4 regions of the Stutzerimonas stutzeri genome follow, and region 1 is predicted to be linked to each of the others. Evidence: predicted binding sites of a transcription regulator. Region 1 holds the regulator's gene; each other region holds the start of a gene.
The links. Region 1 encodes FliA, which starts transcription of late flagellar genes. Its sites were predicted from a motif close to CTAAAGTTTNNNNNNNNNNNGCCGNTAA; they were not measured.

Region 2: a site for FliA is predicted at 3,211-3,238, ahead of SM130_RS13030 (methyl-accepting chemotaxis protein). Genes of this name have one in related genera too.
Region 3: a site for FliA is predicted at 4,829-4,856, ahead of SM130_RS03220 (methyl-accepting chemotaxis protein). Genes of this name have one in related genera too.
Region 4: a site for FliA is predicted at 2,832-2,859, ahead of SM130_RS19435 (methyl-accepting chemotaxis protein). Genes of this name have one in related genera too.

What each region holds. Positions count from the first base shown of each region.
Region 1 covers NZ_CP139348.1:1,778,506-1,785,941, reverse strand. Annotated here, with positions in the region: gene SM130_RS08230 (chemotaxis protein CheA) at 1-833, opposite strand, end outside; gene SM130_RS08225 (protein phosphatase CheZ) at 845-1,639, opposite strand; gene SM130_RS08220 (chemotaxis response regulator CheY) at 1,663-2,037, opposite strand; gene fliA (RNA polymerase sigma factor FliA) at 2,112-2,837, opposite strand; gene fleN (flagellar synthesis regulator FleN) at 2,855-3,682, opposite strand; gene flhF (flagellar biosynthesis protein FlhF) at 3,774-5,066, opposite strand; gene flhA (flagellar biosynthesis protein FlhA) at 5,082-7,202, opposite strand; gene sodC (superoxide dismutase family protein) at 7,420-7,436, shown strand, end outside.
Region 2 covers NZ_CP139348.1:2,898,905-2,906,340, forward strand. Annotated here, with positions in the region: gene rlmM (23S rRNA (cytidine(2498)-2'-O)-methyltransferase RlmM) at 1-58, opposite strand, end outside; gene acnA (aconitate hydratase AcnA) at 296-2,971, shown strand; gene SM130_RS13030 (methyl-accepting chemotaxis protein) at 3,320-4,888, shown strand; gene SM130_RS13035 (alpha/beta family hydrolase) at 4,930-5,622, opposite strand; gene ccoN (cytochrome-c oxidase, cbb3-type subunit I) at 5,686-7,110, shown strand; gene ccoO (cytochrome-c oxidase, cbb3-type subunit II) at 7,123-7,436, shown strand, end outside.
Region 3 covers NZ_CP139348.1:735,231-742,666, reverse strand. Annotated here, with positions in the region: gene SM130_RS03245 (Bcr/CflA family multidrug efflux MFS transporter) at 1-697, opposite strand, end outside; gene SM130_RS03240 (TetR family transcriptional regulator) at 902-1,549, shown strand; gene SM130_RS03235 (heavy-metal-associated domain-containing protein) at 1,554-1,745, opposite strand; gene SM130_RS03230 (heavy metal translocating P-type ATPase) at 1,894-4,272, shown strand; gene cueR (Cu(I)-responsive transcriptional regulator) at 4,286-4,729, shown strand; gene SM130_RS03220 (methyl-accepting chemotaxis protein) at 4,930-6,852, shown strand; gene bfr (bacterioferritin) at 6,910-7,377, opposite strand.
Region 4 covers NZ_CP139348.1:4,187,917-4,195,352, reverse strand. Annotated here, with positions in the region: gene SM130_RS19450 (hypothetical protein) at 1-710, opposite strand, end outside; gene SM130_RS19445 (PaaI family thioesterase) at 714-1,157, opposite strand; gene SM130_RS19440 (3-hydroxyacyl-CoA dehydrogenase) at 1,275-2,798, shown strand; gene SM130_RS19435 (methyl-accepting chemotaxis protein) at 2,970-4,532, shown strand; gene SM130_RS19430 (DUF962 domain-containing protein) at 4,636-5,160, shown strand; gene SM130_RS19425 (hypothetical protein) at 5,167-5,910, opposite strand; gene SM130_RS19420 (phospholipase D family protein) at 6,068-7,436, opposite strand, start outside.

The DNA of each region.
Region 1 (7,436 bases):
TTGCCTTTGCCGTGCAGCTGATCGAGCAAGGCTTCGAACTCGTCGTCGGTGATCTCGTCACCGGCCTTCGCTGGCGCCGCGCTTACTGGCGCAGCGGCCGGAGCGGCTTCGAACTTGCCTTTGCCATGGAGCTGATCGAGCAGCGCCTCGAACTCGTCATCGGTAATTTCATTACTGACCGGCGCGGCGACCGCGTCCGGCTCGGTGGGTGTCGTCGCGTCTGCTGCGGCAGCGAACTGGCCTTTACCATGCAACTGATCGAGCAGCGACTCGAACTCGTCGTCGGTAATCTCGTCCGTTACCGGAGCGTGTTCGGCCTCGGCTGCTGCCGGCACGCTGGCGGGCGACTGAATGGCATCGAGCAGCTGTTCGAACTCGGTATCGACAGCTTCGGCCTCGGCAGGGATCTGAGCCTCGACCGGCGCCGCCGGAGGATTGGCGGCAGCCGGCTCAGCCAGACGCGCTAGAGCAGCGAGCAGCTCACGTGAGGCTGGAGTCGGTTCGACGCGCTCGCGAACCTGGCTGAACATTTCGTTCACGGCATCGAGTGCCTGCAGAACGACATCCATCAGTTCGGAATCGACGCGACGCTCACCCTTGCGCAGGATGTCGAAGACGTTTTCGGCGATATGGCAGCACTCCACAAGCTCATGAAGCTGAAGGAAGCCTGCACCGCCCTTGACCGTATGGAACCCGCGAAAAATCGCATTGAGCAACCCCGTGTCATCAGGGCTGCTTTCCAGCTCCACGAGTTGCTCGGACAATAGTTCGAGAATCTCGCCGGCCTCTACCAGGAAGTCCTGGAGGATTTCTTCATCGGCGTCGAAGCTCATATTCACTTCCCCTAAAAGCCCAGGCTTGAAAGCAGATCATCGACATCGTCCTGGCCGGAAACGACATCTTCACGCATATCGGCATGCATCTGCGGACCTTCACCCTTGGAAGGTTCTTTTTCTTGTTTTTGCTTTTCCTGCTCGGCGCGCATCGCTTCGCGGTCGTGCTGGATTCCAGCCACACGATCAACCTGCCCTGCCATCAACACAAGATTGAGCAGGTTGCTTTCGAGTTCGGTGATGAGACGAGTCACCCGCTTGATCACTTGACCGGTCAGGTCCTGGAAATCCTGCGCCAGCATGATTTCACTGAGGTTCTGTGACAGCTGTGAGCCATCGTTCATGCTGCGCTGGAGATAGTGGTCGATGCGCTTGACCAGGTCGCGGAACTGCTCGGCGTTCATTTCGCGGCGCATGAAGCGCTGCCAATCAGCCGTCAGGCTCTGCGCCTCATAGCTCACGTAGTTCACCAGCGGAGCGGACTCCTCCACCAGGTCCATGGTGCGATTGGCGGCCTTCTCGGTCATCTCAACCACATAGGACAGCCGATCGGTCGCGTCGGTAATCGGTGACGGATCGCCTCCGGTCGCGCATGTATCCATCTCGAGCTTGACGATGGCGTTGTGCAGCTCACGCGTGAGCTTGCCAACCTCCAGGTAGATCCCGTGATTGCGCACCTGATTGAGTTCGTTGAACATCTGCGTCGCTTCATCGAAGCGGCCCTGTTGCAGACTTTCGATCAACTTGGGTGCATGAGTCTTCAGAGTCGCTTCGAACTCTGCCAGGCTTTGGTCTGCTTGCGTCATAGTGCCCTCGCGGCGTTGCTGCTTCAGCCGTTGACGCGCTCGAAGATCTTCTCGATCTTCTCCTTGAGCACCTGGGCAGTGAAAGGCTTGACCACATAGCCATTAACCCCGGCCTGTGCCGCTTCGATGATCTGATCGCGCTTGGCTTCGGCCGTCACCATCAGTACCGGTAGGTTCTTGAGGCGTTCGTCGGCGCGCACGGTGCGCAGCAGATCGATACCGCTCATGCCCGGCATGTTCCAGTCAGTGACCAGGAAGTCGAAGTTGCCGCTCTTGAGCATCGGCAGTGCGGTAGTGCCGTCATCCGCCTCGGCGGTGTTGGTGAACCCCAGATCACGCAGGAGGTTCTTGATGATTCGTCTCATCGTCGAGAAGTCATCGACGATGAGGATTTTCATGTTCTTGTCCAAGTCGACCTCCGTAAGTCCCAAAATGCCTCAGCAAACCGAGCACGTCATACCGCAAACAATCGTCAATTGGCGCGCCATTCACCGAGACGTGCACGCAACCGCGCAGCACACTGGCTATGCAACTGGCTCACGCGCGACTCGCTGACCCCCAGCACCTGCCCAATTTCCTTCAAATTCAGTTCTTCGTCGTAGTACAGCGACAGCACCAGCTTTTCACGCTCGGGCAGGTTCGCAATAGCATCGGCCAAAGCCTGCTGAAAGCGCTCATCCTCAAGGTCACGAAAGGGCTCCGGGTGGGTACTGGCGGCGTCATCCTCGAACTCGCCGTGCTCACCCTCCTGCAGCAGATCGTCAAAGCTGAACAGGCGACTGCCTAAGGTGTCGCCGAGAATGCCGTAATACTCATCGAGACTTAGCTTAAGTTCGGCCGCAACTTCATGATCTTTAGCGTCGCGCCCGGTTTTCGCCTCGATAGTACGAATTGCCTCGCTGACCATGCGCGAATTGCGGTGCACGGAGCGTGGCGCCCAGTCACCCTTTCGCACTTCGTCCAGCATCGTGCCGCGGATGCGGATACCCGCATAGGTCTCGAAACTGGCACCTTTGCCGGCGTCGTATTTCTTCGCTGCTTCCAGCAGTCCGATCATTCCAGCCTGAATCAGATCGTCTACCTGCACGCTGGCAGGCAGACGCGCCAAAAGGTGGTAAGCGATTCGCTTGACCAACGGCGCGTACTGATCGATCAGGCGGTACTGCGCATCCTTTGCCTGAGCCTTGCTGTAATACATAGCGGATCCGGCACCTGTCATTCGTGGCTTTGAGAAGCGGGGCTTATGAGCCGCTCTACGAAGAATTCGAGATGACCACGCGGCGTCGCGGGCAGTGGCCAGGTATCAATCTTCTGCGCGATAGCCTTGAACGCCAACGAGCATTTCGAACGCGGGTACGCCTCATAAACCGCACGCTGCTTCTGTACTGCCTTGCGCACCGCCTCGTCGTACGGCACGGCGCCCACGTACTGCAGCGCCACATCGAGAAACCGTTCAGTAACTTTGGTCAACTTGGCGAACAGGTTGCGACCTTCCTGCGGCGCATGCGCCATGTTCGCCAGCACGCGGAAGCGGCTGATTCCATAGTCGCGGTTAAGCAGCTTGATAAGAGCATAGGCGTCGGTGATCGAAGTGGGCTCATCGGTAACGACCAGCAACACCTCGTGCGCAGCCCGTACGAAACTGACCACCGAATCGCCAATGCCAGCCGCAGTGTCAATGATTAGCACGTCGAGCTCGTCGCCCAGATCGCTGAATGCTTGAATCAGACCCGCGTGCTGCAGCGATGAAAGCTGCACCATACTCTGCGTGCCCGAAGCGGCCGGCACCACACGGATGCCGCCTGGCCCCTGGATCAGCACATCGCGCAGATCACACTCGCCGGCAATGACGTCGGCCAAGGTGCGCTTGGTGGTCAACCCCAGCAGAACGTCGACGTTGGCCAAACCGAGATCGGCGTCGAGCAGCACTACACGCCGACCCAGATCGGCCAGCGCGAGCGAAAGATTGACCGACACGTTGGTCTTGCCGACGCCACCCTTGCCGCCGGTCACCGCAATCACCTGTACGGGATGCATACCCATGTTCACACGCCTATATCTTGCTGGGGCCTTGCGGCCGTCGATGCGCCCGCATGGCACGCATCTGATTCATTCAGGTACCGCTGTCGCAACTTCATCCGGCCCGCCTTGACGAACCGTTGTACAACCCGGCGAACATATCGGCCATGGTTTCCTCGCTCGGTTCCTCACCGGACTGCAAACTCACCGCACGACTGACCAGTTGGTGACTGCGTGGAAGGTGCAGGTCATCCGGAATCCGGGGCCCGTCGGCGAGGTACGCTATCGGCAAATGCTGGCTGATCGTGAGCCCGAGCACATCACCGAGGCTGCCGGCCTCATCCAACTTGGTCAGGATACAGCCGGCCAGGCCGCAGCGACGATAGTTGTGCCACGCCGCCTTGAGCACCTGGCTCTGACTGGTCGCGGCCAGCACCAGATAATTCTTCGATTTCACACCACGATCCGACAACGCTTCGAGCTGCATGCGCAGCGTCGGATCGCTGGCAGGCAGGCCGGCCGTATCGATGAGGATCACCCGCTTGCGTGCCAGCGGAGCCAGCGTCTTGCTCAACGACTGGCTCGGGTCGATCTGCACGACCGGTACATCGAGAATGCGGCCCAGGGTCTTGAGTTGCTCCTGTGCGCCGATCCGATAATTGTCCATGCTGACCAGCGCGATGTTTTGCGCGCCGTATTTCAATACGTAGCGTGCAGCGAGCTTAGCCAGCGTCGTGGTCTTGCCGACACCTGCCGGGCCTACCAGGGCGATCACGCCACCCTCTTCCAGCGGTTCGTTCTTGCTTACCTTGATTGCCTGAGCCAGGTAGGCCAACACCATCCGCCAAGCCTGGCGAGGCTCGTTGATCCCGGCAACCTTTTCCAACAGGCTACGCGATAGCTCGGCCGGCAAGCCCAGCCGTTGCAGGCGACGCCAAAGGCCGGCCTGCTGCGGACGGCGGCTTTGTTCCTGCCCCCAGGCAATCGAGCCGAGCTGGACTTCGATCAGCTCACGCAGACCGTGCAGTTCCGACTGCATCGCCTCGATCGCACGTGTGTCGACCGCGCCAGCAGCTTCGGCCACAGGCACAGGCTGCGGCTTACTCGCCGCGGCAGCGGGCTTCTCGTCAACCAGTTGACGATCCTGCATCTTCGCGCGAGGTGCAGCGCTCAGCTCAGCATGGGCATTGGCGAGGCGAGCCTGGGTCTTGCGCAGCTCGGCTTCCAGCGCCGGGTTGGGCTTGTTGGCGGCCGGAGCGGACTGCATCGGGTAATCGAGCACGGCAGTCAGCTCGACGCCGCCGGCCACCCGGCGATTGCCAATGATCACGGCATCGGCGCCCAGCTCGTCACGCACCATTTTCATGGCGATGCGCATATCGGCGGCGAAGAAACGTTTGACCTGCATGGCCTGTACCCTCGGTTAATTCTGACCCACCGTCGAAACGATGGTGACCTGCTTGTTGTCCGGTATTTCCTGATAGGCCAGAACATGAATGTTCGGCACCGCCAGACGCGCGAATCTCGACAGCATCGCCCGAACCGGGCCGGCTACCAGCAAAACTGCAGGCTTGCCGAGCATTTCTTGACGCTGTGCCGCTTCTATCAGAGACCTTTGCAACTTTTCGGCCATTCCCGGTTCCAGCAAGATGCCATCTTCCGAACCCTGACCAGCCTTCTGCAAGCTGTTGAGCAAGATCTGTTCCAACCGAGGTTCCAAGGTGATTACAGGCAGCTCCGGCTCTAGTCCCACAACGTTTTGCACGATTGCTCTCGACAGCGCGACGCGTACCGCGGCCACCATCGCGGCGGGATCTTGACTCTTGGCCGCGACGTTGGCGATGGCTTCAGCGATGGTGCGAATGTCGCGCACCGGGACCTGTTCCTGCAGCAATGCCTGGAGCACCTTGAGCAAAGTCGACAGCGAGACCATTCCAGGCACCAGCTCTTCCGCCAGCTTGGGTGAGCTCTTGGCCAGCAACTGCAACAGCTGCTGGACTTCTTCGTGACCCAGCAGCTCATGGGCGTGCTTGTGCAGGACCTGGTTGAGATGCGTAGCGACCACGGTGCTGGCGTCAACCACCGTGTACCCCAGCGATTGAGCTTGATCGCGCTGGCTCGCCTCGATCCAGACAGCCTCCAGGCCGAACGCCGGATCCCTGGCGGTGATGCCGTTCAAAGGCCCAAACACCTGCCCCGGGTTGATCGCCAGCTCCCGATCCGGATAAACCTCGGCTTCGGCAAGACTCACTCCCATCAGGGTCAGGCGGTAGGCATTGGGTAGCAGATCCAGGTTGTCGCGAATGTGCACCGAAGGCATGAGAAAACCCAGGTCCTGAGACAGCTTCTTGCGTACGCCCTTGATGCGCGCCAACAGTTGACCACCCTGATTGCGGTCGACCAACGGAATGAGGCGATAGCCCACCTCCAGGCCCACCATGTCCACGGGGGTCACGTCGTCCCAGCCCAACTCCTTGGTTTCAGAGGCCCGCTGAGCCGGGAGCATTTCCTGCTGCTTCTGCACGTCCTGCTCGGTTTTCTTCTCGACCTCTTTCTTCCGGTGCCAGATCCAATAGGCACCCGCCGCAGCGGCGGCGCCGAGACCGAGGAACGACATGTGCGGCATGCCGGGCACCAGACCCATCGCAATCATGATCGATGCAGCCACGGCCAGCGCCTTGGGCGAGGCGAACATCTGCCGCTGCACCTGCTGGCCCATATCCTCGGAGCTGGTGACACGCGTCACCATGATCGCTGCAGCGGTCGACAACAGCAGAGACGGAATCTGCGCAACCAGACCGTCACCGATGGTCAGCAGGGCATATACCTGGCCGGCTTCGCTGAAGCTCATGCCGTGCTGCGCCATGCCGATCCCGACACCGCCGATGAGGTTGATGAACAGAATCAGCAGACCGGCGATGGCGTCACCGCGCACGAACTTGCTCGCACCATCCATCGAGCCGTAGAAGTCCGCCTCGGACGAGACCTCGACACGACGCAGCTTGGCTTCTGTCTGATCGATCAAGCCGGCATTGAGATCGGCATCAATGGCCATTTGCTTGCCGGGCATGGCATCGAGGGTAAAGCGTGCGCTGACCTCGGAGATCCGACCCGCGCCCTTCGTAACCACGACGAAGTTGATGATCATCAAAATTGCGAACACGACGATACCGACGACATAGTTGCCGCCGATCACGACATTGCCGAATGCCTCGATCACATGTCCAGCGGCAGAGCCACCTTCATGGCCATTGATCAGTACGACACGTGTGGAGGCCACGTTCAGCGCCAGACGCATCAGCGTGGCAACCAGCAGAATGGTCGGAAATACCGCGAAATCCAGCGGCCGTAGCGCGTAGACGCTGACCAGCAGCACGACGATCGACAGTGCGATGTTGAAGGTGAACAGCAGATCCAGCAGGAACGGCGGCACCGAGAGCATCATCATGCCCATCATTACGAGCAACAGTAGAGGTACGCCGAGGTTTCCGCGCCCCGCGCCCGTCAGGCCATTGCGAATATTGATGAGTTGCGTGCGATCCAACGTAGCCCCCGGCGTAGAACGAATTCTTGACGCGAAATGCGCCTTGCCGGGGTTATAGCAAGAAGAGGTCCAACTTTTACCGCCCATTCCAGAGCCCGCCACGCGGTTTGCGCCCAGCCTCAAGGCGACACGGCAAAGCGGGCGAACGCGGCCGGTAACTGGCAGTCACACTAGCACCGGCGACAGCCCGTTGCCGTTTGTACACAGGAGCTTTCAGATGAAACAGTGGATCAT
Region 2 (7,436 bases), 1.1 Mb from region 1:
TTTCAGAGCAGACCTCGCCCTCGAAACCGGGCCGGCAATGCAGCAGCAATGTGTTCATGTTCGAGTCCTGTCAGCGGTCGGGCCTGCGCCAAAGCCGCGCATCATAGCCGACCGCGGGAACCCTCGCCCGCATGACCCGGTCCAGTGCTGTAGCGAAACCATTGCCCTGTTGGCCTGTGCGATTGGTTGGATTAGGTAAGTTTGACCAAACTGGACTGACCAAACAGGCCACTTAAGCTAGTTTCAAAGCTCATTCATCAGCCAGCCCTACCGTGTGGGCACAAGGAGATGAGGAATGCCTTCCCTGGATAGCCTGAAATGCCGCCGCAGTCTCGAAGTCGCCGGCAAGACCTACCACTATTACAGCCTGCCCGATGCAGCCGCCCAGCTGGGCGACATCAGCCGACTGCCCACTTCACTGAAGGTGCTGCTGGAGAACCTGCTGCGCTGGGAGGATGACGTCACCGTGCGTGCCGACGATATCCGGTCGCTGACGGGCTGGTTGCAATCGCGCAGCTCCGACCAGGAAATCCAGTACCGCCCCGCTCGCGTGTTGATGCAGGACTTTACCGGCGTACCCGCTGTGGTCGATCTGGCCGCCATGCGCGATGCGGTGTCCAAGGCCGGCGGTGATCCGCAGAAGATCAACCCGCTGTCGCCAGTGGACCTGGTGATCGACCACTCGGTGATGGTCGACCGCTTCGGCAACGATCAGGCGTTCGAACAGAACGTCGACATCGAGATGCAACGTAATGGCGAACGCTACGAGTTTCTGCGCTGGGGCCAGCAAGCCTTCGACAACTTCGCCGTGGTGCCGCCGGGTACCGGCATCTGTCACCAGGTAAACCTGGAATATCTCGGCCAGGTGGTCTGGACTCGGGAAGAGGACGGCGAAACCGTCGCCTACCCGGATACCCTGGTCGGCACCGACTCGCACACCACCATGATCAACGGCCTCGGCGTGCTGGGCTGGGGCGTCGGGGGTATCGAGGCCGAAGCAGCGATGCTCGGCCAGCCGGTGTCGATGCTGATCCCGGAAGTAATCGGCTTCCGCCTGACCGGCAAACTCAACGAAGGCGTCACCGCTACCGACCTGGTGCTGACCGTGACGCAGATGCTGCGCAAGCACGGCGTGGTCGGCAAGTTCGTCGAATTCTACGGCCCCGGCCTGGACCATCTGCCGCTGGCCGACCGCGCCACCATCGGCAACATGGCACCCGAGTACGGCGCCACCTGCGGTTTCTTCCCAGTCGACCAGGTGACTATCGATTACCTGCGCCTGACCGGCCGCAACGAAGAGCGTGTCGCGCTGGTCGAGAGTTACAGCAAGGCGCAGGGAATGTGGCGCGACAGCAATTCGCCCGATCCCGAGTTCACCGCTACCCTCGAGCTCGACCTGAGCCAGGTGCGGCCGTCCGTAGCCGGGCCCAAGCGCCCGCAAGACCGGGTTACCCTCGGCGATATCGGTGCGAACTTCGATCTGCTGGTCGAAACCAGCGGGCGCACGCAGCAAGCCGAAACCGAGTTTGCGGTCGCAGGTGAGAACTTCGCGCTCAAGCACGGTGCTGTCGTCATCGCCGCCATCACTTCCTGTACCAATACCTCGAACCCAAACGTGCTGATGGCGGCCGGCCTGGTCGCCAAGAAGGCAATCGAACGCGGACTCAAGCGCCAGCCTTGGGTGAAGACCTCCCTGGCGCCCGGCTCGAAGGTGGTTACCGACTACCTCAAGCGTGCCGGCCTGACCCGCTATCTCGATGAACTCGGCTTCAACCTGGTGGGTTATGGCTGCACCACCTGCATCGGCAACTCCGGCCCACTACCAGACGCGATTGGCCAGGCAGTCACCGATAACGACCTGATCGTTTCTTCCGTACTCTCCGGCAACCGCAACTTCGAAGGCCGCGTACACCCGCTGGTCAAAGCCAACTGGCTGGCATCCCCGCCGCTGGTGGTCGCCTTCGCACTGGCCGGTACTACACGTATCGACATGGACCGCGAGCCGCTGGGCTATGACGCGCAGAACCAGCCGGTGTACCTGAAGGACATCTGGCCGAGCAGCGCCGAGATCGCCGAAGCAGTCGCGAGTATCGATGGCGAGATGTTCCGCAGCCGTTACGCCGACGTGTTCAGCGGTGACGAGCACTGGCAGAAAATTCCGGTCAGTGCGGGGGCCACCTATGAGTGGGACGCCGGCTCCAGCTACGTGCAAAACCCGCCCTACTTCGAGGATATCGGCCAGCCACCGACTCCACCGACGGATGTAGAGAACGCTCGAGTGCTGGCCGTGTTCGGCGATTCGATCACCACCGACCACATCTCGCCGGCCGGCAATATCAAAGCCAGTTCACCGGCGGGTACCTACCTGCAGTCACTGGGCGTAGCACCGGAGGACTTCAACTCCTACGGGTCGCGTCGTGGCAACCATGAAGTCATGATGCGCGGCACCTTCGCCAATATTCGTATCCGCAACGAAATGCTTGGCGGCGAGGAAGGTGGCAATACGTTGTATCAGCCGAGCGGCGAAAGGCTCTCGATCTACGATGCCGCCATGCGCTATCAGGCCGAGGGCGTGCCACTTGTAGTAATCGCCGGCAAGGAATACGGCACCGGCTCCAGCCGCGACTGGGCGGCCAAGGGCACAAACCTGTTAGGCGTGAAGGCGGTAATCGCCGAAAGCTTCGAACGTATCCACCGCTCCAACCTGATCGGCATGGGCGTGCTGGCGTTGCAGTTCGTCAACGAGCAGACGCGTCAGTCGTTGGGCCTGAACGGTACGGAGAAGCTCTCGATCCGTGGGCTCGATGCCGATATCAAGCCACGCCAGACGCTGACTGTTGAGGTTGAACGTGCCGACGGCTCGCGCGATTCGTTCCAGGTGCTGAGCCGCATCGATACCCTCAACGAGGTGCAGTACTTCAAGGCAGGCGGCATTCTGCACTACGTGCTGCGCCAGCTGATCGGAAGTTGACCGAAAGCGGAAACGCCGATGCGAGTCCTTTCGCATCGGCGCCCGCCAATCCATCGGCGATTGGTTTCCTGCTGCCCTGGGTTATCCCTTCCCGCTGTCCGGCTCCCTGATCGTCACTTCGCATCGCAAAGCGCCCGGACACACACCAACGATGGGCCAAGCCCATGACAGAACCATTAAGCCTTGGTTGCCGCTGGTCGCCTGAGTGCAGTGAAAGCTGATCGGTGAATCAGCTTTCGCTCAAGAACGCCACTCTCCGGCCGACCAACTGGTCAGACTGACCCCCTTAGAAAAATACAAAGGTCAGCGGCGCCACCTTACGATTCCTCTTGCCAGGCGTGATTGTCGATGCGTAATAACCAGCCCGTAACCCAACGTGAGTTTGCCTTTCCTGATCAACAGCGCCTCATCTCCACCACTGACCTCAAAGGTCAGATCACTTACTGCAACAACATCTTCGCCGAGGTCAGCGGCTTCGACCGTGATGAGCTGATTCGCGCGCCGCACAACCTGGTGCGTCATCCGGATGTGCCGCCGGCAGTGTTCGACCATATGTGGACGACGCTCAAGCAGGGCAAGCCCTGGATGGGCATCGTCAAAAATCGGCGCAAGACGGGCGACCATTATTGGGTCAACGCCTATGTCACGCCCATTCTCGACCAGCAACGCCAGGTCACCGGCTATGAGTCGGTACGGACCAAGCCGACGCGCGAACAGGTTCAGCGTGCAGAGGCCCTTTATGCACGCATAAATTCGGGCAAGTCGGGCGTGCCACGCCGTGATGCCTGGTTGCCGACACTGAGCAAATGGATACCGTTCCTGATGGTCAGTCAGATCGGTTTTCTCGTTGGCGCGGGCTTGGATCACGCGATGGGCTTCATCGCTGCTGCGTTGCTCGCCATACCGCTCGGTCTCGCCGGCCTGCATTGGCAGCAACGCGGTCTGCGACGCCTGTTGCAGCTGGCAAGCCAGAGCACCAGCGATCCGCTCATCGCGTGCATGTATACCGACAGCCGCGGCGCCGAAGCCCAGCTGGAAATGGCAATGCTTAGCCAGCAGGCGCACCTGAAAACCTGTCTCACCCGCCTGCAGGACACAGCCGTCCAACTGCAAGGGCAAGCCAAGGAGGCCGATTCGCTGGCGCAGAACTGCGCCAACGGCCTGGTGCAGCAACAGCAGGAGACCGAGCAGGTGGCGACGGCCATCAATGAAATGGCCGCAACGACCCAAGAGGTTGCCGGCAACGTCGCGCTGGCCGCCGATGCAACCCGTGAGGCAAGCCGTCTTACCGTGCGGGGCCGCGAAGTCACGGCAGAAACACGCAAGGCGATCCAGCAGCTTTCCGACTCGGTGGGCAAGACCGGCGAAGCCGTCAATCAATTGGCCAATGACAGCGAGGCCATCGGCAGCGTGGTCGATGTGATCAAAAGCATCGCAGACCAGACCAACCTGCTGGCCTTGAACGCAGCCATCGAGGCCGCGCGCGCGGGCGACAGCGGTCGCGGTTTCGCCGTAGTGGCTGACGAGGTAAGACAGCTTGCACAACGCACCGCTTCCGCTACCGGCGAAATTCATCAACTGATCGAAAAACTGCAGTCTCAGGCTCGTCACGCTGTGCAGACCACCGAGGACGGCCGCACGCACGCCTTACGTGGCGTGGATCAGGTGGCCGAGGCCGACCAGGCGCTGACCGGAATCAACGAGGCGATGGGCAACATCATCGACATGACCACCCAGATCGCGTCGGCAACCGAGGAGCAGAGCGCCGTGGCCGACGAGATCAGCAACAACGTCAGCACCATTGCCCGCCTAGCCGAGCAGACCACCGGCGACGCACGTAGCTCGGCGCTGCTCAGCGAGGACCTCGCCGCCACGGCCGAGGGCCAGTACTCGCTCGTCGAGCGCTTCAACCGCTAAGCATGGCCGGCCGGGTCACAAGATCCGGCCGCGACCGCCGCTCATTGCGCAACGACGCGGCCGAGAAAGACGGCAATCGCATCAGCAGCACTGTCCAGATGTCGGTCATGGGTCAGCCCCGAACGTTTCAAAGGCTTGAGATCATGATCGGCGGCGGCCAGCCAATGCAGTTCGATCGCTGCCGAAAGCGAATACCGCGCCACCGTTTCGCGGTCCCCCAACGCATCACGCTCGCCCTGCAGAATCAACGTCGGCGTCTGCAGTGTCGCCAGATGAGCCACGCGCGGCTTGTCGGGCTTGCCGGCGGGATAGAACGGATAACCCAGACACACCAGGGCATCGACCTCTAGCTCTTCCGCCAGCATGCTCGCCATTCGCCCGCCCATCGATTTGCCGCCGATGGCCAACGGTCCTGTGGCCTGCTGTCGCACCAGTGCATGGACTTCCCGCCACTGAGCCAGTAGCTGAGCCTGGGGACTGGGTGGTCGCCTTCCCGCCCCCGTACGCCGCAGCGCCATGTAGGCAAACTCGAACCGGCAAACCGCTATCCCGCGCGCAGCAAGGCGCGCGGCCATTTCGTCCATGAACGGACTATCCATCGGCGCCCCTGCACCGTGGGCCAGGATCAGCGTGGCCGACGCCTCGTTCGACGTTTGGTTCCATCGGACGAGATACCCTTTGTCACCCTGTGTGTATTGACCGGCGTCAATACCGGCAGATTGCCCTTTCCCCATCCTTGCCTCGCTTTCTATTAGAAAGAAAAAAACTGCTCATTACCCGTGGATGGAAGCCCATACATGAACACAGCAACCAGTACCGCCTACAGTTACAAGGTGGTCCGCCAATTCGCCATCATGACGGTGGTGTGGGGAATCGTCGGGATGGGGCTCGGCGTTTTCATCGCAGCACAATTGGCCTGGCCATTTCTGAACCTCGACCTCCCATGGACCAGTTTCGGTCGTCTACGTCCATTGCACACCAACGCGGTGATTTTCGCCTTCGGTGGCTGTGCTCTGTTCGCAACGTCCTACTACTCGGTCCAGCGCACCTGTCAGACCACCTTGTTCGCGCCGAAACTGGCTGCGTTCACCTTCTGGGGCTGGCAGTTGGTCATCCTGCTCGCTGCGATCTCCCTGCCGCTGGGCTTCACCAGCTCCAAGGAATACGCGGAGCTCGAATGGCCGATCGACATCCTGATCACCATCGTCTGGGTGGCCTACGCGGTCGTCTTCTTCGGAACGTTGGCGACGCGCAAGGTCAAGCACATCTACGTCGGTAACTGGTTCTTCGGCGCCTTCATCCTGACCGTGGCGATCCTGCACATCGTCAACAACCTGGAAATCCCGGTCACCGCGATGAAGTCCTACTCGATCTACGCCGGTGCAACCGATGCGATGGTGCAATGGTGGTACGGCCACAACGCCGTGGGCTTCTTCCTCACCGCAGGCTTCCTCGGGATCATGTACTACTTCGTGCCGAAGCAGGCCGAACGCCCGGTGTATTCCTATCGCCTGTCGATCGTCCACTTCTGGGCGCTGATCACCGTCTACATCTGGGCCGGCCCGCACCACCTGCACTACACCGCCCTGCCGGATTGGGCGCAGAGCCTGGGCATGGTGATGTCACTGATTCTGCTGGCTCCGAGCTGGGGCGGCATGATCAACGGCATGATGACGCTGTCCGGTGCCTGGCACAAACTGCGTAGCGACCCGATCCTGCGCTTCCTGGTGGTATCGCTGGCGTTCTACGGCATGTCGACCTTCGAAGGTCCGATGATGGCCATCAAGACCGTCAACGCCCTGTCCCACTACACCGACTGGACCATCGGCCACGTACACGCTGGTGCGCTCGGCTGGGTTGCAATGGTTTCGATCGGCGCGCTGTATCACCTGATCCCGAAAGTGTTCGGCCGCGAGCAGATGCACAGCATCGCACTGATCAACACCCACTTCTGGCTGGCCACTATCGGCACCGTGCTCTACATCGCATCGATGTGGGTTAACGGTATCGCCCAGGGCCTAATGTGGCGCGCGATCAATGACGACGGCACGCTGACCTACTCCTTCGTCGAAGCACTGGAAGCCAGCCATCCCGGTTTCGTTGTACGGATGATAGGCGGTGCGATCTTCTTCGCCGGCATGCTGGTCATGGCCTACAACACCTGGCGCACCGTGCAGGCTGCCAAGCCGGCCGAGTACGACGCTGCCGCGCAGATCGCCTGAGGAGCCTAGGTAATGAAATCGCACGAGAAACTAGAAAAGAACGTTGGTCTTCTGACCCTGTTCATGATCCTGGCGGTAAGCATCGGCGGTCTGACCCAGATCGTCCCGCTGTTCTTCCAGGACGCGGTCAACGAGCCGGTTGAAGGCATGAAGCCCTACACCGCGCTGCAACTCGAAGGTCGCGATCTGTATATCCGTGAAGGCTGTGTCGGCTGCCACTCGCAGATGATCCGTCCCTTCCGCGCTGAAACCGAGCGTTATGGCCACTACTCCGTCGCCGGTGAGAGCGTATACGACCACCCGTTCCTGTGGGGCTCCAAGCGTAC
Region 3 (7,436 bases), 1.0 Mb from region 1:
AGACGAATGGCGAACCGGTGATGTAGGCGAACATTCCAGCCATGCACAGCGCGCCGGTCAGCACGTGGCCAATGAAGAAGCGATCGCGGAACAGGCGGACGTACTGGCCGAGCGCACCAGACATCGGCTGGCGCGGCAGCCCCGCCGGATAGGTTTCCGGCAGCCACAGAGTGACCGCCACCAGGCACATCGCACTGAATAGCGTCAGCAGGATGAATATCGACGGCCAGCCGAACGAGGCCAGCAAGGCGCCGCCCGCCACCGGTGCAAGGATCGGCGCCAGACCCATGACCAGCATCAGCTGCGAGAACACCTTGGCGCTGGTCATCGGGTCGCACAGGTCGCGCACCACGGCACGCGCCACCACCATGCCCGCACAGCCGCCAAGCGCCTGCACGAAACGCACACCGATCAGCCACTCCATCGAAGGCGCAAAGGCACTGGCCAACGACGCCAGGGTGAACAGCACTACGCCGATCAACAGCGGCCCGCGCCGGCCGTAGCGATCAGCCAGCGGCCCGTAGACCAGCTGGCCGATCGCCAGACCGATGAAATAGGCCGCCAGTGAAAGCTGCACATGGTCAACGCTGGTATCGAAGGATTCCGCCAGCATCGGGAAGGCTGGCAGATACATGTCGATGGCCAAAGGACCGAACGCGCTGAGCGCGCCCAGTATGAGAAGAATCCGAAGAGACATCAGAAGCTCGCAAACAGGGGGAAAAAGAGGTGCCGAGGTCTGCTGTTGGACATCGACCTCACCCGGGCATTTGCACCGGCGTGCAAGATGCTGTTACATACACCGCCGATTGTAAACATGCATCACGACGAGATGCGCCGTTACACTGGCCGCCTCCATCGCTGCTGGACGCCCGAAGCAGCCGTCACCTGCCTGAACCTGCCCATGCGCCGAACCAAAGAAGAAGCCGAGAAAACCCGTATCGCCATCCTCGCCTCTGCCGAGCGCCTGTTTCTGGACAAGGGGGTGGCCCACACCAGCCTCGACCAGATCGCCCGTGACGCTGGAGTGACGCGCGGCGCGGTGTACTGGCATTTTCAGAACAAAGCGCACCTGTTCCACGAGATGCTCAATCAGATTCGCCTGCCACCGGAGCAGATGACCGAGCGCCTGTGCAGCTGTGATCAGCAGCAACCGCTGCAGGCATTGATCGCCCTGCGCAACCTGACGGTCGAGGCCATCAGCACCCTGGCTAGCAACGAGCAGAAGCGCCGCATCTTCACCATTCTGCTGCACAAGTGTGAGTTCACCGATGAACTGCGCGAAGCCGAAGAACGCCATCACGCGTTCATCAATCAGTTCATCGATCTGTGCGAGAACCTGCTGCGCAAGGCTTCGGCCTGCCTGCGTCCAGGCGTAACGCCGCGACTCGCCGCGCTGTCGCTGCATGCAATGGTGGTGGGGCTGTTCACCGACTGGACGCGGGATACCGAACTGTTCGCGCCAGAGGTCGACACCAAGGCCTTGATCGACCCGTTGTTCCGCGGCCTGGTCCGCGACTGGCCGGACGATCCCGACCAGTTCGCCGGTTGAGCGATCAGCTCACCTGATAGCCCTCTTCGCTGATCGCCTCACGAATCGCCTGCTCACTGGCGCTGCTCTGTACCTGCACCGTTCCGGCCGCCAGATCCACCTGCACCTGCGCCTGCGGGTCCAGCGCCTGAATGGCCTGGGTTACGGCGCGCTCGCAGTGGCTGCAGGTCATTCCGCTCACGTTGAATATTTGCATCGTCTCTCTCCTCGGCTGGTGAATGCACTGATTCTCGACCTTGCCACCTGGGCAAGGTCAAGGCACCCGCTGTCGCAGATCATGGTCTTGACCTTGCCATAGGGTTAAGGTCGATTCTGCAGCTATCGCAATCCGAGGAGTCACTGCCATGTCCAGCGCCACCCATACGCTGCCAGTCAGCGGTATGACCTGCGCCAGTTGCGCCGGGCGCGTCGAACGCGCCCTGCTCAAGGTGCCGGGTGTCGCCGCAGCCAACGTCAACCTGGCCAACGAACAGGTGCGCATTGAAGGCGTGGACCTTGGCATGGCGACGCTGATCGCGGCCGTGCAGAAAGCTGGCTACGGCGTACCGCTGCAGAACATCGAGCTGAACATCGAAGGCATGACCTGCGCCAGCTGCGTCGGCCGGGTCGAACGCGCCTTGCTCAAGGTGCCAGGCGTGCGCAGCGCAGCGGTGAATCTGGCCAGCGAGCGTGCGCATGTCGAAGTGATCGGTACGCCGAACCCCACCGAGCTGATCCGGGCCGTCGAGGCTGCCGGCTACAAGGCCAGCGCCGGCGACCAGCAGCGCCCGGAAGAGGATGCCGAACGGCGCCTGCAGCGCGAACGCTGGGCCGTGATTGCCGGCCTGCTGCTGGCCGCACCCTTGGTGTTGCCGATGTTTGCCGAGCTGTTCGGGGGGCACTGGATGCTGCCGCCATGGATCCAGTTTCTGCTCGCCACGCCGGTGCAGTTCATCCTCGGCGCACGCTTCTACGTGGCTGGCTGGAAGGCGGTGCGCGCTGGTTCCGGCAATATGGATCTGCTGGTCGCCATCGGCACCAGCGCCGGCTACGGCCTGAGCCTCTACCAGTGGTGGGCGACGCCTGCCGGGCAGATGCCGCACCTGTATTTCGAGGCCTCGGCAGTAGTGATCGCCCTGGTGCTGCTGGGCAAGTACCTGGAAAGCCGTGCCAAACGCCAGACCAGCGCGGCGATCCGCGCACTCGAAGCCTTGCGCCCGGAGCGCGCGGCCCGGGTGATCGACGGCCGCGAAGAAGATGTCGCCATTGCCGCCCTGCGCCTGGACGACCTGGTGCTGGTCAAACCCGGCGAGCGCTTTCCGGTAGATGGCGAAGTGATCGAGGGCGAAAGCCAGGCCGACGAAGCGCTAATCAGCGGTGAGAGCCTCCCGGTGAACAAGGCGCCGGGTGATCGCATCACCGGCGGCGCGATCAATGGTGAGGGCCGCCTGCTGGTGCGCACCACCGCGCTCGGTGGCGAGACCGTGCTGGCGCGGATCATCCGTCTGGTGGAAGACGCCCAGGCGGCCAAGGCGCCGATTCAGAAACTGGTGGATAAGGTCAGCCAGGTGTTCGTCCCGGCGGTGTTGGTGATTGCCGTGTTCACTCTGATCGGCTGGCTACTCACGGGTGCGCCGGCCGAGGTTGCGCTGATCAACGCGGTGGCCGTGCTGGTCATCGCCTGCCCCTGCGCCCTCGGCCTGGCCACGCCGGCAGCGATCATGGCCGGAACCGGCGTGGCGGCGCGACACGGCATCCTGATCAAGGACGCCGAGGCGCTGGAAGTTGCCCATGCGGTCACGGCCGTGGCCTTCGACAAGACCGGCACGCTCACCTCGGGCAAGCCGCAGATCATCCATTTGCATGCCGTGGACGGCGACGACTCTCGAATATTGCGCCTGGCCGGTGCCCTGCAGCGCGGCAGCGAACACCCGCTGGCCCGTGCGGTGCTGGAGCGCTGTGAAGCTGAGGGCATCGAAGCGCCAGATATCGAGAAGAGCCAAGCCCTGAGCGGCCGCGGCATCGCCGGAGCACTGGAAGGTCAGCAGTTGGCGCTGGGCAACCGGCGCATGCTTGCGGAGTACGGCCTGCAGCCGGGCGAGCTGCTGGAAACCGCCCAGCGCTGGGAAGCCGAAGGCCGCACCCTCTCCTGGCTGGTGGAACGTACGCCAGCGCCGCGCATTCTCGGCCTGTTCGCTTTCGGCGACAGTCTCAAGGACGGCGCCGCAGCGGCCATTGCCGCACTGGCGGCGCGGCACATCCGCAGCCACCTGATCACCGGCGACAACCGCGGCAGCGCCCGCGTGGTGGCCGAAGCGCTGCATATCGACGACGTACATGCCGAAGTGCTGCCGGCGGACAAGGCCGCCACCGTGGCGCAACTGAAAAAGGGCGGCGCAGTGGTGGCCATGGTTGGCGACGGCATCAACGACGCACCGGCGCTGGCTGCGGCAGATGTCGGCATCGCCATGGGCGGTGGTACCGACGTAGCCATGCATGCGGCCGGCATTACCCTGATGCGTGGCGACCCACGCCTGGTGCCGGCGGCGCTGGAAATCAGCCGACGCACCTACCGCAAGATCCAGCAGAACCTGTTCTGGGCCTTCATCTACAACCTGGTGGGCATACCACTCGCCGCATTCGGCTTTCTCAGCCCGGTGGTAGCCGGCGCGGCGATGGCCCTGTCCAGCGTCAGCGTGGTGAGCAACGCGCTGCTGCTGCGTTCCTGGAAACCGGAAGAATGATCGGAGGCAGGTAATGAACATCGGTCAGGCAGCAAAACACAGCGGGCTCACGGCGAAGATGATCCGCTACTACGAATCCATCGGCCTGCTCATGCCCGCCGGGCGCGGGGCCAATGGCTACCGCCACTACAACGAGCGTGACCTGCACCAGCTGGCGTTCATTCGTCGCGCCCGTGACCTGGGCTTCTCGCTGGAAGAAGTCGGCAAGCTGCTGGCTCTGTGGCAGGACCGCCAGCGCGCCAGCGCCGATGTGAAAGCCCTGGCCGGCGCGCACATCCACGAGCTGAACCGCAAGATCGCCGAGCTGGTCGGCCTGCGCGACACGCTGCAGCAGCTGGTCGACCACTGCCAGGGCGACGACCGACCCGATTGTCCGATCCTGCAAGGCATCGAAAGCGGCTGCTGCGCTGCACCGGCAGCCCGCACCAGCTCGATCACACGGCTGGAAAAGCGCTGACCACAGCGCGAGGCCGATACCGGTCACGCTCTCCAGCTGTGCGTTCCGCCCAGTATTTGCGACGGTCGTCCGATATCGCAGTCGTTTCTCGACCCGCCATTCAAGATCATGCGCACGCAGCCGACAGTGAAAGCGAAGACACAGCCGGGCCGCCTGCATAAGGCGCCCAGCTCGAATCGCACTCATTAGATTGGACTGCTATGAATAACTGGTTTGCAAACATCGGGGTCAGCAGGAAGCTCGCACTGGGCTTCGCCACCGTACTGGCCCTGACCATCATCCTCGCCTGGAACGGTTGGGGCAGCCTCGGCAGCGTCATCCAGCGCAGCGGCTGGATGACTGAAATCTCGCTGCTGAACAAGACACTGACCGACCTGCGTATTGCCCGCCTGCAGTTCATGCTGGCCAATGGCGACGCCGAGTCCACCGAGCGCCTGGACAAGAACCTGGGTATCTACCTCGCGCAGCAGACCAAACTGCTCAATTCGTTCAAGAACCCGATCAACGTCGCCCAGCTCAAGGAGCAGGCCGGCTACAACGCGCAGTACCAGAACTCGCTGAACGACATGCGCAAGGCCTACACCCAGGCCAACGGTTCCCGGCAAGTCATCGATGGCGCCGCCAGCCGTCTGGGTGAGCTGACTGCCGGTGTCGCCCGCCAAGTGCTGCAGCTCTCGGAATACGATGAAGAGCGTTTCGCACAATTTCAGGCCATCACCCAAATCGAGGACGACGTGCAGCGCGCGCAGTACCTGCTGCGTGTGTACATCAGCGCGCCGGGCAGCGAGGCGGCGAAGGCCATCTATGCCCAGCTAGACGCCGCGCAGGCCTCGCTGGGGCGCCACGCCGGTGTGCTGGATGCTGACGGCGGCGCTGCGCTGCAACAGATCCGCGCAGCGCTCGACGAATACCGCGGCGCCATCCAGGCCTTGGAGACGGCCACCCAGGCGATTGCCAAGGCCCGTCAGGAAATGACCGATCAGCAGAAGGAAATCGTCCGCATCAGCGATTCGCTGTATCAGTTCCAGCTCGACCGTCTCGATGTCGAAAGCAGCGATGCACGCAGCCGCCTGATCGTCAGCACCCTGCTCGCACTGGTGCTCGGTGTGCTGGCCGCTTGGGTCATTACCCGGCAGATCATCCTGCCACTGCGCGCGACCCTGGCTGATGTGGAGCGCATTGCTTCAGGTGACCTGAGCGAAACCGCGCAGATTCATCGTCGCGACGAACTCGGCGTGCTGCAGCGTGGCATTCAGCAGATGGGCTCGACGTTGCGCGAGCTGATCGGCGGCATCCGCGATGGCGTCAGCCAGATCAGCGCAGCTGCCGAAGAGCTGTCCGCGGTGACCAAACAGACCAGCGCCGGCGTGAACAGCCAGAAAGAAGAGACCGATCAGGTCGCTACGGCCATGCACGAAATGTCGGCCACCGTTCAGGAAGTCGCACGCAATGCCGAACAGGCAGCGCTGGCGGCCACCGAAGCGGACAGTGAAGCCCGTGAAGGTGATCACGTTGTGACCGAGGTGGTAACGCAGATTGAGCGCATGGCCACCGCGGTGCTGCGCTCCACCGAGGCAATGACCGCTCTGCAAGGCGAAAGCGACAAGATCGGCAGCGTGATGAACGTGATCCGCGCCGTGGCCGAGCAGACCAACCTGTTGGCGCTCAACGCAGCCATCGAGGCTGCCCGCGCTGGCGAGGCGGGTCGCGGTTTTGCCGTGGTCGCCGACGAGGTGCGCGGCCTGGCACAACGTACGCAGAAATCCACCGAGGAAATCGAAGGCCTGGTTGCTGCGCTCCAGAACGGCACGCAGCAGGTCGCTTCGATCATGCACACCAGCCGCGACCTGACTGACAGCGGTGTCGAGCTGGCGCGCCGTGCCGGCGTTTCGCTGAGCAACATTACCCGCACCGTTTCGAATATCCAGGCGATGAATCAGCAGATCGCTGCGGCTGCCGAAGAGCAGAGCGCGGTGGCCGAGGAAATCAGCCGTAGCGTGGTGAACGTGCGTGATGTGTCGGAGCAGACCGCCGCCGCCAGCGAGGAGACCGCCGCGTCGAGCTCGGAGCTGGCCCGCCTGGGCGGTCAGCTGCAGATGATGGTGAGCCGCTTCCGGCTCTGATCGAGTCTGGCTGGTTACCGCGAGACGGGCAGCGTCTGCCTCGCGGTAACTGCCGTATCAGCTGGCTTGCGTTTGCAGGTAGTTCTGCAGGCCGATGCGGTCGATCAGGCCGAGCTGCTGTTCCAGCCAGTAGGCGTGATCTTCCTCGGTATCCTGCAGTTGCAGCGCCAGTATGTCGCGGGTCGGATAGTCGCCGTGCTGTTCGGCCAGCTCGATGCCCTGCGCCAGCGCGGCGCGCACCTTGTACTCAAGCGCCAGGTCGTTGCGCAGCATATCCGGCACGGTATGGCCCGGATTGATCGGCTCCGGCGTCATGTCCGGCGTACCTTCGAGAAAGAGGATACGCTGCAGCAGTGCGTCAGCGTGCTGGGTCTCCTCTTCCATTTCGTGATTGATGCGCTCGTAGAGCTTGGTAAAGCCCCAATCGGCGTACATCCGCGAGTGCAGGAAGTATTGATCGCGTGCCGCCAATTCCCCGCGCAAAAGCTCTTTCAGATAGTCGATTACCGGTGCCTGGCCTTGCATTGCGTATTCCCCATGACTGATGCGTCTTCAACAGCAGGCAAGCATCCCCGCTGAGTCTG
Region 4 (7,436 bases), 2.4 Mb from region 1:
TCCGCCGCTTGCACCGGCTCAGCGGTTTGCTGCAACTGTTGCAGGCGGCGGTTCTCCATTGGCCAACCAACCGCCAGCAGGATGGCTCCGCAAAACAGGCCGAACGGCAGCAGGGCGCTCCAGCTCAGTCCCGGCAGCTCTCGGGTGAGGATCGCCACCGCCACGCTGGTCGGTGCCAGCAAGGGCACCAGGGCGAAGCCGCGCAGGGCGGTGACCATTACGCCTCTGGCGCCTTCGCGGCGCTGTTTCGGGTTGTACGGCTGTCGATCCAGATAGCGTTCCAGTGAGCCACAGACCAGGTTGAGCATGCCGAAACTCAGCACCGAGCTGATCGCAAAGGTACTGAACAGATAGCTCGGATAGAGGCTGGCGCGGGGCAGGCGCAACAAAAGGCGATGCAGTTCGCCGAGCTGCGGCAGCCGCTTGACCGCACAATGCGCGAGGCTGAGCGCGCCGATGAATGCGCCGTAGTAGGCCGCGGCGGAGAGCATCCGCTGCGTCTGCTGCCAGTCGGATTCACTGAATAGCATCCAGTAGCCGAACAGGCTCAAGGTGACCAGTCCGAGCCGGCGCGGATAGGGCATCAGCGAGCGCCAATGCCAGGCGAAGAACAGCACCAGCAATGCTCCGCTGACCACGCTCAGCAACGGTAGGCGAGTAATCAGGGTGAGCAGCTCGCAGATGAGCGCCAGCGGCAGCAGGGCGAGCATCGTTCAGGGCAGCTCGTTGCGCAGCTTGCCGCGCTTGTAGACGCCCTCGCCGAACGCCAGCAACTGATCTTGATCGTCCAACAGGTCGCAAGTGGCCATGAATACCTTGTGGCCGGCAGAGCGGCAGATGGCGATCGCACGGATTCGACTGCCTGCCGCCGCCGGTGCACTGAAGTTGACGCTCATCGATAGCGTGGTCGCCACACGGCGCTGCTCCGGCTGAGCCACCCAGGTTCCGCAAAGGCCCATGGCCACGTCCAGCAGGGTAGACGTTACGCCACCGTGCAAGTTGCTGGCGTTGTTCAAGTGGCGTGGCAGCAACAGCAGTTCGACCACCACGCGTTCCGGGCCGTATTCCGTGAGGCGGCAGCCGAGGTCTTGGAAGAAGCCGGTCAAGGAGGCTTCCGTCTGTTGCAGCGTGGCGGCGGGGTAGGGCTGATCAGGCATAAGCAGGCGATTCGGCAGCTGACTTGCGCTGGAGATTGGCAGTCTTTACGCTCAGGGTCAATTCGGTGAAATGTTATTCCGCAGTGCGAAATTACGCTTGAGCTTGAGGAGGACTGCATGTTTAACCGTATCGGTATCGTCGGCGCCGGAGCCATGGGTCGCGGCATTGCGCAGTTGTTCGCCGGCGCCGGCAAGCAGGTGTGGTTGCACGATGCACGCAGCGAATCGATCAGCGAGGCGCTGCGCTTCAACCGTGAGTTGCTCGAGCGCGGTGTAGCCAAGGGGCGGCTGAGTGTCGCCGAGCTGGACGCCACACTTGCGCGCATGCAGGCGGCACCTGCGCTGGCCGATCTGTCCGGCTGCGATCTGGTGATCGAGGCGATCATCGAGAATCTCGAGGCCAAGCAGGCGCTGTTCGTCGAACTTGAGAAACTGCTCGCCGAACACGCGGTGCTGGCGACCAATACCTCATCGCTTTCGGTTACGCGTATCGCGGCTGCCTGCCAGCGCCCGGAGCGGGTGGCGGGTTTTCATTTCTTCAATCCGGTGCCACTGATGAAGCTGGTCGAGGTGGTGCGCGGTGAGCGCAGCGACCCGCAGGTCATCGAGGGTTTGGTTGGGCTGGCTGAAGAGTCCGGGCATTTTCCGGCGATCACGCCGGATACCCCCGGTTTTCTGGTCAATCACGCCGGTCGCGCTTACAGCACCGAGGCCCAGCGCATTCTCGCCGAGGGCATCGCCGATGCCGAGCAGATCGACCGCATCCTCCGCGACGGGCCGGGCTTTCGCATGGGGCCGTTCGAGCTGTTCGATCTCACCGGGCTGGATATTTCCCATGCGGTGATGGAGTCGGTGTACCAGCAGTTCTATCAGGATCCGCGCTACACGCCGTCGTACCAGGCGGCGCAGCGGGTCGCGGCCGGCCTGCTCGGGCGCAAGACGGGCCAGGGCTACTACCGCTACGAGAACGGTCAGCAGATCCGCACGCCCGAGCCGCAGTTGCCACCAGTATCCGTCGAGCGTCCGTTCTGGCTGGACAGTCAGGATGTTGATTTGCGTGGTCGGCTGGCAGAATTGTTGCGTGAAGCCGGTATGCAGCTGGAAACCGGCGAGAGGCCATCGGAGCGCGCCATATGCCTGATCACGCCGTTGGGGGAGGATGGCAGCAGCATGATCGCGCGGCTCGGCTTGCCGGCGGAACGCTGTATGGCCTTCGACCTGTTCTGTGATTTTCATCGGCGCCGCGTGCTGATGCGCCAGCCTGCACTTGATCCTCGCATCGAAACGCAGGCGCGACAGGCGCTGGCGAGCGATGGTGTGCCGGTCGAGGTTATCAATGACTCGCCCGGCTTCGTCAGCCAGCGGGTAGTGGCAAGTATTGTCAATCTGGGGTGCGAGATCGCCCAGAAGGGTATCGCTGATCCGCAGACGCTAGACCGCGCTGTTACCCTTGCACTGGGCTATCCGAAGGGGCCGCTGGGTTTTGCCGAGCACTACGGCGCGGCGCGAATCCTTGCCATTCTACAGGCCATGCAGGGCTGCTACGGCGGCGAGGCGCGTTATCGTCCGAGCCCTTGGCTGCGCCGACGGGTGCAACTCTCGCTGCCGCTAACCGCGCCTGACCGACCGTTCGACGTATAGCGCCCGATGACGACCGGAGGCTACTCCGCACGCCTTCAGTTTGTTCGAGCGCGGCCGTTAAGCCTGTAGTGAGCCTCCGATGACGGCATGTTGCTACTAAGGCACTACTGTTCTTTATCGGAGGGTATGGGTACAACGTCGGATCGAACCGACAAGAACAAGAGGCCGTTCATGAGCCCTGCCAACCGCCCCAAGGCCGTCGCGTCCCATGCCGCGCTGATCATCGGTGTCTTGCTTGTGCATTACTGGCTGGTGCCGCCCCTGCTGGTGACCGGCGCGTTGCTGCTAGCGGCAGCGCTGTTGCCCTGGTTTACCGCCTGGTCTGCAGCAGACCGCAGCGCCTCGAGTGCCGACGATGCGCCGCAGGCGTTCGCCGAACTCACCAAAAACCTCTCGCGCAATACCTGTCACAACGCCCTGTCCGCCGCGCAAGTGGCCTACAGTGCCGAGCAGCTGGCGAGCCGCCTGCAGTCGCAGCTCAAAGCGGTGAGCGAGATCGCCAATGGCGCGCAGGCCATTGCCGCGACCGAGCAGGATAGCGCCGAGCGTGCCCGCCACACCCTGGATGCCGCGCAAGCGGTACGCCAGCGCAGCGACGCTGGGCAGGCCGAGCTGCAGCGCGCCATTGAGCGCATGCAGCAGCTCAGCGCCCAGACCCACGCCAGCCGCGAGCTGATCGATGGACTATCGGCCCGCACGGAAGAGATCCGCCGCATTACTGACGTGATCCAGTCGATTGCCAGCCAAACCAACCTGCTGGCGCTGAATGCGGCCATCGAGGCTGCACGCGCCGGCGAGGCAGGTCGCGGCTTTGCCGTGGTCGCCGACGAAGTTCGCAGTCTGGCGGCGCGAACCTCCAGCGCAACCGAGGAAGTCGGCCGCATGGTTGGCGACATCCGTCAGCAGAGCGAGGCGGTGGTCAGCTATATCCAGCGCCAGGCCAGCGAGCTGGATGCTGCCGCCGAGCAGATCGCCGTCACTGGTGAGCAGCTCAGCGGCATTGCCGGTCTGGCCGGCAGCGTTGAAAGTCAGGTGGAGCAGATCACCACCGGCACCGCCGACAACCATCAGCGCCTGACCGGTCAGTTCGTCGCGCTCGATCAACTGCGCGCCGATGCGCTGGACAGCGAAAAGCAGACCCGGCAGCTCGAACAGGCTGCCGAACGTCTTGTTGCGCAAGCCGAGAGCGCCAGCGAGCAGTTGGCCGAGGTTCAGCTCGACGATTATCACCAGGCCATCTTTGACCTGGCTCGTCAGGGCGCGGCGGCCATTGCGGCTCGATTCGAGGCGGATATCCAGGCTGGACGTGTCAGCCTCGATGATTTGTTCGATCGCAACTACCGCGCGCAGCCCAATACCGATCCGGTGAAGTATCAGACCCGTTTCGATCGCTATGCCGATGACGTGCTGCCGACGATTCAGGAGCCGCTGTTGCAGAAGCATTCGGCGCTGGTCTACGCCATCGCCACAACGCCCGAAGGCTATGTCCCGACGCATAACCGCGCATTCAGTCAGCCGCCGGTAGGTAATCCGGAAATCGACCGGGTCAAGAGCCGTAGCAAGCGCCTGTTCAACGATCGCACGGGTGGCCGCTGTGGCAGCCATCAACGTCGGGTATTGCTGCAAACCTACAGCCGCGATACGGGTGAGCTGATGCATGACCTGTCGGTACCGATCATGGTCAATGGTCGTCATTGGGGTGGGCTGCGGCTGGGCTATCGCCCCGAGGAATAGCGCAGCCAACCTTGATGTTGGCGCGATAGCCTTGTCTGCTGGCGAGGGCGACGGCGCACTGACCGGCTAAGCTTGGCGGATGCGATTACCGGAGATGTCGCCAATGAAAACCCTCACCGATTACCTGGCGCAATATGCCGCCTACCATCGCGATCCGCGTAACCTGCTTACCCATTTCATCGGCATTCCGCTAATCGTGCTGGCGGTGGCCGTATTGCTCTCGCGGCCAGGGCTCGACTGGGCCGGTATATGGCTCAGCCCGGCCGCACTGGTCTCGCTCGTGGCGGCGGTGTTCTATCTGCGCCTCGATCTGCGGTATGGCCTGCTGATGAGCGCCGTTCTGTTGCTTTGCATCTGGCTGGGCGCACGCTTCGCCAGCGCGACGACAGCGTTGTGGTTGGGTGCCGGGCTGGGATTGTTCGTGCTCGGCTGGGTCATCCAGTTCGTCGGGCACTACTTCGAGGGACGCAAGCCGGCCTTCGTCGACGACCTAACCGGGCTGATTATCGGGCCGCTATTCGTCGCTGCTGAACTCGGCTTCATGCTCGGTTTGCGCGAGCCGTTGCGCCTCGCTATCGAGGCGCGTGTCGGGCCGGTGCGCCTGCGCGATTCAGCCGCCCACGGCTGACGTCGTTCAGGGTTTGGCCGCCATCCACTGGTCGCTGAGGCCGCGAGCGTGGCGGTCGACCATGATCGGCGCGAAGGGGCGGCCTGACGCGGTGGAGAAGTTGTTGCTGCCGCTGTTCATGTCTTCCAGCGCCACCTTGAGGAAATCCCAGCGGGTCTTGAGTTTGGCCAGCGCCGGATCGCGTTTGCCGTCCAGCCCGGCTAACTGTGCATCGATGGCTGGCACCAGATGACGCTCGTCCTGACCAAGGTAGGTATCCGGCTGTTCCCGGGCGATCTCGAACGAGCCGATGTAAGCGCGGCTGAGGTATTGAACGGCCAGATACTCCACTTTTGCCGGCAGTTCCGCCTGGGCGTCAACGCCCTGCTGCGCGCGAACGGCAGTGAGAAAGTCGCGTAACGCCTTGCTCATCTGTAGCGGCCAGCCCCAAGGCATGTCGTCTTCCTTGTAGCCAAAGCTCGCGCCTTCGCGCAGGCGTGTCTGCAACTCCAGGTGGCTTTCGCGAAGCGCGCTGGTGGGATTGGCGACCCTGAGCAAGGCCGCATTCAGCGCGCGGATGTCTTCTTCCAGGCGCAGCAGATGGGCTTTCTGAAAACCTTCGCCACGGTAGAGCAGCAGGCTGCTGGTGGCGCGGTTGGCGTGGATCTGCATGCTCTGCAGAGGCGGGGCGGATTCAGGTTCAGCGGCCTCGTTGAAACTGGGCAGCATGACGAGAATGAGCAATAGCCAGAAGCGAGTTAAACGGTCCATTGTCGTGCTCCTTTTTATTTTTATAGAAGCTATGCGTGCATGGCAGCAGCGCTCCTGAGCCTAACGGACCGCTGGCCAAGTGGTATCACCCCAAAGAATGATTTATGTCGGATTGAATGCAAAGAGGCGCCATACGTGCCGTATTCAGTGGCGAACGCTAGAGCATCTTCTCCAGGCCGATGATTTCGGCAAACCAGGCATTGAAGCGTCGCCAGAGCCCGCCCGGCTCCTTTTCGATCACACTCAAGCGACCGCCATCCTCGGCAATCCATATCAGCTGCTTGCGCCCGTCGCGCTCCTCCAGACGCACTTCGTAGCTGAGCGCGGGCGACATGCCTTCCAGCGTGAGCCGGTGAACCTCACGGGCAAGCTCCTGGCTTTCCACCAGGACGCCTACCTCGCTGTTCCACAGCACCGAGCGGGGGTCGAGATTCAGCGAGCCGATAAATACTTTTTCCTGGTCGAATACCGCCGCCTTGCTGTGCAGGCTCGATTCCGACTCGCCGAGAAAGCTATAGGACGGCTCCTGTTCCGGTTGCCGGCGCAGTTCGAACAGGCGCACGCCAAGGTCCAGCATTGCCTTGCGATAGGGCGCGTAGCCGCCATGCACCGCCGGTACGTCGGTGGCCTCCAGTGAATTGGTGAGAATGCGCACAGTGACCCCGGCGCCGGTGCGGTCAGCCAGATACTCCACACCGCTGTCGGTTGGCACGAAGTAAGCGGATACCAGGGTCAGCTCGCGACTCACCGTTTGCATGGTCGGTGCGAGCTGGGTAGTCAGCAGCAATGACGTGGCTGGTATGCCTTCGGCGAGCAGCTTTTCCGGGGCATCCCACATGGCCTCGCCGGGCGCCCAGATAAGCTCGTCCAACCATTGCTGCAACTGCGGCTGCTGCTTGTACTGCATCAGCCGCTGGTACTGCTCACTGTTGTCTTGCCGCGCCTGCTGCAGATAATCATGCAGCTGCTGTCGCGCCTTGTTCAGGCGGCTGGGCTTCGGCTGCCACCAGAGAAAACGCCGGATGGGCACGCTCAGCTGGTTGTTCCAGTACTGGTCGAAACTCTCCGCCAGTTGCTCGGCGACCGGGCCGGCACCGAGCAGATCGATATCGGTGAAGTTGAAGGCCTGATCGGCATCGAAATATTCGTCGCCGAGGTTGCGCCCGCCGACGATAGCCAGGCTGCCGTCGACCAGCATCAGCTTGTTGTGCATGCGCCGGTGCTGCAGTGACAGGTGCAGCAGTCGCCCCATAGTGCGGGTAACCGCATTGCTGCGCCCGAGGTGCAGGGGGTTGAATACGCGGATCTGGATGTTGGGATGAGCGGCCAGCGTGCCGATGCGGTAGTCCTGCCCATCGCTGGTGGTGTCGTCCAGCAGCAGGCGCACACGAACGCCTCGGTCGGCAGCCTGTAGCAGTTCGTCGATCAACGCTCGGGTGGTCATGCCGTCGTGCACGATGTAGTACTGCACGTCCAGGCTGAGCTGCGCCGCGCGAATCATCTCGGTGCGGGCGGCGAAAGCCTCG